Regions from separate parts of the Catenuloplanes atrovinosus genome, predicted to be linked through region 1. Evidence: riboswitches for the same ligand, from Rfam matches in the RefSeq annotation. Region 1 holds a riboswitch; the other holds the start of a gene.
The links. A riboswitch is a leader RNA that binds a small molecule or an ion and turns the genes downstream of it on or off. The one in region 1 is predicted to bind cyclic di-AMP.
Positions count from the first base shown of each region.

Region 2: linked by a shared signal. The riboswitch ahead of J2S41_RS31825 (coiled-coil domain-containing protein) and the one ahead of J2S41_RS27870 (C40 family peptidase) in region 1 are both predicted to bind cyclic di-AMP.

Region 1 covers NZ_JAVDYB010000001.1:6,302,076-6,306,281, forward strand. The annotation lists gene J2S41_RS27860 (helix-turn-helix domain-containing protein) at 44-871, shown strand; gene J2S41_RS27865 (DUF6232 family protein) at 1,049-1,504, opposite strand; cyclic di-AMP (ydaO/yuaA leader) riboswitch at 2,288-2,432, shown strand; gene J2S41_RS27870 (C40 family peptidase) at 2,441-3,469, shown strand; gene J2S41_RS27875 (DUF6642 family protein) at 3,517-4,137, opposite strand.
Region 2 covers NZ_JAVDYB010000001.1:7,143,859-7,148,064, forward strand. The annotation lists gene J2S41_RS31820 (glycosyl hydrolase) at 1-624, shown strand, start outside; gene J2S41_RS31825 (coiled-coil domain-containing protein) at 666-1,661, opposite strand; cyclic di-AMP (ydaO/yuaA leader) riboswitch at 1,664-1,794, opposite strand; gene J2S41_RS31830 (glycoside hydrolase family 65 protein) at 2,012-4,206, opposite strand, start outside.

The DNA.
Region 1 (4,206 bases):
ACGGTCGACGAAGCGCACGGTTGCGGCGCGACAGGGCCCCTCGATGGGGCGGCGGCGCCTCAGCCACGCGCTGAAGGCGGCCCGGGAGGCGGCCGGCAAGACCCGCGCCGAGGTGGCGGCCGCCATGGACTGGTCGCTGTCGAAGGTGATTCGCATCGAGGCCGGCACCGTCGGCATTTCCACGATCGACGCCCGCGCGCTGACCGGGCTGTACGGCATCACCGAGCCCGACCGGGTGGAGGAGATCCTCGGCCTGGCCCGCAACTCGCGCCTGCGCACCTGGTGGTCGACGCTGCGCGACCGGGTCAACCCGTCCTACTACGCCTACATCGGGCTGGAGGACGAGAGCGTGGAGGTGCTTTACTTCGCCCCGACCACGCTGCCCACGCTGTTGCAGACCCGCGGCTTCGCGGCCGGCGGCGCGCCGGTGCGGCCGATGGACGAGGACGACCGGGACACCCGGATCAACGTGCGGCTCCGGCGCCAGGAGGAGATCCTCAACAAGAGGCGCCCGCCCCGGATCACCGCGATCATCGACGAGGCCGTGCTGCACCGGATCGCGCACGCGCCGAAGCGGGCGCCGGAGCAGCTCACCCACCTGGTCTCGCTGAGCGCGTCGCCGCACATCACGATCCAGGTGCTGCCGTTCAGCGCGGGCCCGCCGCCGGTGGTGGCGCCGTTCGCGATCCTGCAGTTCCCGGACCCGGAGGACGCGGACGTCATGTTCGTGGAGAACGCGGTCACCGACGAGGTCATCGACCGCCCCGAGGAGGTCCGGCCGTACCTCGACGTCTTCCGCGAGTTGCGGGACAAGGCGCTGGACCCGGCGGAGTCACTGGCGATGATCAAGGAAATCGTCGGCGGCGAATGACGAAGCGCCTTTCCGGCCGGAACCGCCAAAGGCGCCATGGTCATGGGCGCGCCCGGGGAAGCGCGCCCATGATCTCCCAATGTGGTCCGTGAACCAGCGGGCTATCTGAAGGGGTCGTGTCGTGCCGCCACACCCCGGTCCGGAATTGTCACTCGGGCACGGACATCGTGCTTCGACTCACATGCTGTACGGGTCGATCGACGACACCGGCGCCCGGACGGCACCGAGCTTCGCGACCTCCTGTGCGCGCACCAGTGCGCGGGAGATCTGGCCGTACTGCCTCTCGTTGTCGCTGACGAACAGCCGGACCGTCATGCCGTGGTAATCGCCCCAGAGTTCCCAGACGCGCGGCCGGGTGCGATTGCCGACCACGCCGAGCAGCATCGGCACCAGCGCCGCCGCGCCGAGCACGACGTAGGTGGCCGGGCCGAGCCCCTGGAGACCGTTGCCGAAGCTGAGTGCCGCGAAGACCGCCAGCAGGCTCACCCCTGAGGCGGCCACCGCACGCACCGTGAGCCGGTCGAATGGGCCTCGCACGGTGCGCAGCCCTGCCAGCTCGCTGGTCGGCCAGCGCCGGCCGCCGACCTCGAAGTACTCGGGGGTGACGATGACGTCGGCCGTCTCGAACGCCACCCGGGTGCTCGGCGCGGCACCGGGAGATACGTAGCGACGGGTTGAACGCGGCGAGTAACGAGCGCTATTCTCCATCGGAGTCCTCCTGCGGCTCTTTAGGAGTTGGTCTGTTGTTTACGGCGATCGCGGGTGGTGTTTCCGGTTGCCGCCGGTCACCACCCCGCGTCCGCCGCGGTGGCTTTCCCCGCCCCCGGGGAAAGACGATCTCCGGAGTCCTGTGGCGTGGACTCCGAGGATCACGTGATGCGTTAGCGCGCGCTGCGGGAAAATCGCCTGGGCTCCCGTGCCGAGAAGCGTCTCCCTTGCGGGAGAACCCTGAGACCTCCCCAATGGCCATACTCCCAACCGCACGCCACTAATGGGAAGGGGGCAATCTGCCACCTGGCAGATTTCCACCCGTCAGGGCTGCGCGGCAGACGATTTCCTGTGGCGTTTATACGCATTTGCCCGAGAAGTGGAACGGGAAGCGTCCGCAAGAACTCGCAAATTGCGTATTCCGCGCGTTCATCACCGCCGCCGCATCGATCAATTACTCCAAGAAGGCATTCCTTTACTCTCCGCTATCACGAAATTTGCCCCATTCTCGGCGAAAGCCCACAGATGACCGCCGTCACCCTTTCGATACTCCGATTTGGTCGTTACCGTGGGTGGGCCGGACCTGGTCCGCAGTCACTCCCCCCGGAATGACGCCAGCCCGGCGCCGCCGAATCGCCCGGCCTCGGCCGGCGGTGCACCCCCGCACCGTCCGGAATCGAGCCCGCCGATCGCCGGTCCTGCCGGGCCCACCCGGCGTGGCCCTCGAGCGGTGTTGCGGCGAACCGGGGACCCATCAGAGTCCCATCCGGGGTGAATCCGTGCGCACGCGCGGTAGGGCGTCCTTCTGGCCCGAATCCGTCAGCTAACCCGGTAGGCGGCAGGGAAGAAGGGTCCACCCCGTTGTCAGCTTCGCGTGCGATCCTGCGCGCCACCGTGCTGGCGGCCATCGCGGTCGGCGTTCTCGCGCCGGCCACCGCCGTCCACGCCGAGCCGTCCAGCGCCGACCTCACCAAGCAGATCGACAAGGCTTCCCACGAGCTGGAAGTCGTGATCGAGTCCTACAACAAGCTCAATGAGGAGCTGAAGGCCACCCAGGCCGCCGCGAAGCAGCTCAGCGACAAGACCGCCGCGCTCGAGGAGCAGGTCAAGGAGGCGAGCACCTCCGTCGGCCAGCTCGCCAATCGGGCCTACAAGTCCGGCCGCTTCGGCGAGGCGAACACGTTGCTCACGCTCACCGACAGCCAGGACCTGGTCGCCGGCCTCAGCGTGCTCGAGCAGCTCGCCGAGACGCGCAACGACGAGGTCGCCGTCTACACCGCCACCGAGGCGCAGTACGCCGAGGAGAAGGCCAAGCTCGACGCCGCCGAGAAGAAGCAGAAGGCGCAGCGGGACGAGGCCGCCAAGCGCCGGGCCGGCATCGAGGGCGAGCTGAAGAACCTGTACTCGCTGCGCAAGGCCGCGTACGGGCGGGAGCAGGAGGAGGCGGCCGCGCGGACGCCGGTGAACAACGGCGGCAACAACGGCGGCGGTGGCAGCAACGGCGGTGGTGGCAACAACGGTGGCGGCGCCGTCCCGAGCGCGCCCGCCGGGTCGAGCAGCGTGGTCCAGTTCGCCTACGCGCAGCTCGGCAAGCCGTACATCTACGGCTCCGCGGGCCCGAACGGATTCGACTGCTCCGGCCTGGTGAAGGCGGCGTGGGCGACGGCCGGCAAGTCGCTGCCGCACAACGCGGCCATGCAGTGGAACGTGGTGGCGCACATACCCGCCTCCGCGGTGAAGCCGGGCGACATGGTCTTCTACCGCGATCTGGCGCACGTCGCGATCGCCATCGGCGGCGGCAAGGTGATCCACGCGCCCCGGCCGGGCGAGGTGCTCACCATCGCACCGATCAACATGATGCCGCCGTACGGCTACGGCCGGGTCAGATAGGCGGCACGGCGCGAAAGGGCGGGTACCCCACGGGTGCCCGCCCTTTCTCACACCGCGGTGGCCTGCACCGGCACCCGCCCGCGCGTGCCCGGCCGCCAGGTGCGCCCGTTCGCGTAGACGATCCGGAAACCCAGGTAGGCGGCCAGCTCCCGCCACGGCCCGGAGCCCATCCGCTTCTCCGCCGCGTTCACCATCGCGCCGTTGGCCAGCACGTCCAGCAGTACGGTCTCGAACGCGGCCGAGTCCACCCAGTCGACCTCGCGGGTGTAGCCGCACACCATCGCGGCGCCGGAGACGTCCAGGAAGTCCAGCAGCGTGGCGTCCGAGGCCTTCAGCACGGAGCAGGACCCGAAGTAGAGGCGCTTGTCCTGGCAGCGCCCGGCCAGTTGCTCCGCCACGTCGTCCAGCTCGACCGCGGCCTTGTCGGTCAGGCACAGCCGGCCCGGCTCGCCGTGCATGGCGAAGAACCCCACGCGGTAGTCGCTGTACTGCTTCAGCAGCCACCGGTCGAGGAAGTAGCTCAGCTCCTCGGGGGTGGCCACGTCACGGTAGATGAACCGAATCCGGCGCAGGCGCTCCAGCAGTTCCAGCGTGGGGATGACGGAGCCTCGCTCGTAGAGGTCCCGGTGCCACTGACCCTCCACGCAGAAGATGCCGCCGCGCGCCACATCGCCTCCCCCGAGCTGTGGTTTCCCGTACCCCGCAGGCGACCCTACCCATCCCGCGCCGCCCTGCCC
Region 2 (4,206 bases), 840 kb from region 1:
CTGGACGCGCCCGGCGCGGCGAACCGGCACGTGACCGCGACGACCGCGGACCGGGTGCTGGCCACGGAGCGCGGGCTGACGCTGCGCGCCGCGACCGGTGGCACGTACACCGCGACGCTGGACGACGGGCGGACCGTGAGCCGGACGATCCCGGCGGTGCCGGCGCCGATCCCGCTCACCCGGTGGACGCTGCGGGTGGCGGACTGGCGGCCGGGGTCCAGTGCGACCGAGACGCTCTCCGTGACGCACACGGTGGAGCTGGACGGGCTGCGGCCGTGGACAGAGCTCCCGGGGCTGGCGGACGTGTCCGGCGTCGGGCGGTACACGGCCGTGGTGGACGTGCCGGCGTGCGCCGGGGCGTACCTCGGCCTGGGCGAGGTCTTCGACACCGCCCGGGTGACCGTGAACGGGCGCGCGGTGCCGGTGAGCCCGCTGAACCCGGTGGCGGACGTGGGGCCGTACCTGCACGAGGGCCGGAACACGATCGAGGTGGAGGTGGCGACCACGCTGAACAACCGGCTGCGGGTCGCCGATCCGGCGGTCTACGGCGTGGCGCCGCGCCAGGCCTACGGGCTGACCGGGCCGGTCACGCTGATTCCGTACGGCGAGGTGCGGGTCTGGTGACGAAGGAGCCCGCGGCGCGTGCCGCGGGCTCCTTCGTCACGTCAGATGACGGATAGATGCACGTGGTTCGTATGGTCACCGGACGGGGTGCCGCCGCCCGCGTACGACTGCCAGCCGCTCGACGGTAGCCAGATCCGGCTGTACCAGATCACGTAGAGCACGCCGAGCCGGTCCGCGTTCTTGATGTAGAAGTTGGCCAGGTTGTCGCCGTAGGCCTTGTCCGCACCGAACGCGACGCCGCCGAAGCCGCTCGCCTGCGCCGACCAGTCGCAGGCCCGGCCGCGCGGATGCTCACCACCGTCCTCGGCGCTGCGATAGCAGGAGACGAAGTGGTTGAAGCCGGCCGACTTGGTCTGCTGGTAGGCGTGCAGCAGGCGGGGGGTGATGCAGCCGCCGGTCGTGGGGTCGTCCACGGTGCAGCTCTCGGCCGGGAACGAGCCGTCCGCGCCGCGCTCGGTCGCGACCGCGACCGCCGCGGAGCCGCTGCCGGACTGCACGTTCGCCGCGGCGCCGCCGCCCGCGGCCTTCAGCGCGTTCTCCGCCTGCTTCTTCCGCTTGTCCATGGTCTCGACCTGCTTCTTCTGCTCACCGATCTCAGCCTCGATGGCAGACTTCGCACGGGTGGCCTCGTCCTTGGCCTCGACCAGGTTCTGTACCTGCTTCTCCTGGTTGATCGTCATGGTCTCGAGCAACGTCGCACGGTCCATGAAACCGTTGCCCTCGGAGACGTTCAGCATCGCGACCATGGGGGCGAGGCGACCGTTGCGGTAGGTCCGGCCGGCCAGCTCGCCCACCGTCTCCTCGCGCTTCTTGAGGTCGGCCTCGATGGTCTTGAGCTCCTCGGTCAGCTCCTTCTGGCGCTTCTCCGAGGCGGCGAGCTTGTTCTTCGCCTCGATGTAGCCCTTGCTGGCCGCGTCGAGCTGCTTCCTGAGCTGTTCCGTGCCGCCCTCGTCGATCGCGTAGGCGGGCGCTGCGAACGCTGCGGTGGCAACGCTCGCCAGCAGCACGGCGAGTGCCGCTATTCGCCGTAGGCGCATCATGTTCCTCTCCTCAACCGCCGGCCGGGTTAGCTGACGGGTTCGGGATGGGAACGACACCCCTACCGCTGGCGCGGATTCACCCCACGAACGTGGTTCCCCGACTCGCTGAGCGATTTGGCGGTGGTCGCCACGGGCACCGGGCGCGCCCGCCGATGACGACCGGCGGCAAGACTACCCAGTCGCTGCTAGGACGACCGCTCTAGATCCGGAAACTTAAGAATTCCCTATAGTGACGCAAAGTGCCCGCTCAATAACAGGAAACCATAGAGACACATCGACACGGTATGCGAAAAGGCCGCCCCGGATAATCGGGGCGACCTTTCCTATACTAATTGTCGAACAGTCAATTACAGAGAGCTTGCACGACGGGCCGGTGCGCGGCCCGCGGGCTGGTGCGGCTCCGGCCCCACGTGGGTCCGCTCCGGGATTCCCATCGTCACCGGCTTGTCCGCCGACACCGTCACCAGCTCGCCGTGGTGCACAAGTGTGATGCTCTTCTCACCGGTGCCGTTACGCAGCGAATAGGTGACCTCGTCGCTGCGTACATCCACCCGCAGCCGCAGCCCGCGCCAGAGCAACGCGAACTCCATCCGGGTGATCCGCTCCGGCAGCCGCGGGTTGAACGACAGCTGGCCGCCGTGGTCCCGCATGCCGCCGAGGCCCATCACCAGCGAGATCCACGAGCCGCCGAGCGACGCCACGTGCAGGCCCTCGCGCGCGTTGTTGTGCAGGTCGTGCAGGTCCATCAGCGCGGCCTCGCCCAGGTAGTCGTGGGCGAGCTCCAGGTGGCCGGTCTCCGCCGCCAGCACCGCCTGGGTGCACGCGGACAGCGACGAGTCGCGGACCGTCCGGGCCTCGTAGTAGGCGAAGTTGCGCGCCTTCTCCTCGTCGCTGAACGCGTCGCCGCGCCACAGCATCGCGAGGACCAGGTCGGCCTGCTTCACCACCTGCTTGCGGTACAGGTCGAAGTACGGGTAGTTGAGCAGCAGCGGGTAGTTCTCCTGCGGCGTGCCCTCGAAGTCCCACTCCTGCAGCCGGGTGAAGCCCTCCGACTGCTGGTGCACGCCCAGTTCGTGGTCGTACGGCAGGTGCACGGCCGCGCCCGCGTCCCGCCAGCCGGCGATCTCCTCGTCGTCGACGCCGGCCGCCCGGGCCTTGTCCGGGTACTTCAGCGCCACGTCCGCCGCGGCGTAGAGGTTCAGCTGCGCCATCAGGTTGGTGTAGATGTTGTCGTCGACCACGGCCGTGTACTCGTCCGGGCCGGTCACGCCGTCGATGTGGAAGCGGCCGTGCCGGTCGTGGTGGCCGAGCGAACGCCACAGCCGGGCCGTCTCGATCAGCAGGTCGAAGCCGTAGTCGTGCTCGAAGTCCTCGTCACCGGTGGCGAGCACGTAACGCCGGGCCGCGTCCGCGATGTCCGCCGCGATGTGGAACGCGGCGGTGCCGGCCGGCCAGTACGCGGAGCACTCGTGCCCGCGGATGGTCCGCCACGGGAACGCGGCACCGCGCAGGCCGAGCGTCTCGGCCCGCTCCTTGGCCAGGTCGAGGGTGGCGTGCCGCCAGCGCAGCACGTCCTTGGCCGCGTCCGGCTGCGTGTACGTGAGCACCGGCAGCACGAACGTCTCCGAGTCCCAGAACGTGTGGCCGTCGTACCCGGGGCCGGTGAGCCCCTTCGACGCGATCGGCCGCATCTCCGCCCGGGCGCCGGCCTGCAGCACGTGGAACAGCGCGAAGCGCACCGCCTGCTGCACCTCCGGGTCGCCCTCGACCTTGACGTCCGAGTGGTCCCAGAACGCGTCGAGGTACTCCCGCTGCGCCGCGACCAGCCCGTCCCAGCCGGTGAGCCGGGCGCTGGCCAGCGCGGCGCCGACCTGGTCCCGCAGCGCGGGCACCGAGCGGCGCGACGACCAGCCGTACGCGATGAACTTGACGATCCGCAGCTTCTGACCCGGCTCGAGCATGCAGGCGACCGTGGTGCGCAGCCAGTCCGGGTTGCCCTCGGTCTTGACCATGTGGCGGCCCTCGGTCTCCACCACGTGCTCCATCGCGGCGGCCATCCGCAGCTTGCTCGTCTTGGTGCTGTGGATCAGCAGCCCGCCCAGTTCCTGGGTGAGCTCCTCCTCCGCCAGCAGCGGCGACTCCAGCAGCGCCGCGACCCGGGGGTCGCGCTTGGTGGGCGGCAACTGCTCGTTCGCCACCAGCTCGGACTGCACGATCACCCGGGCCGGGCCGTTGACCGGCTCGACCTCGTAGGCGATCGCGGCGATCGCGCGCTGGGTGAACGACACCAGCCGGGTCGAGCGCACCCGCACCGACCGGCCGGCCGGCGAGACCCACTCGACCTCGCGCTCCAGCGTCCCGGCCCGCATGTCCAGCACGCGCTCGTGGGAGACCAGGTCGCCGTACCGGACGTCGAACGGCTCGTCGTCGACGAGCAGCCGGATCGGCTTGCCGTTCGTCACGTTCACGATCGTCTGCCCGGACTCCGGGAAGCCGTAGCCGGCCTCCGCGTAGGGCAGCGGCCGGAGCTCGTAGAAGGAGT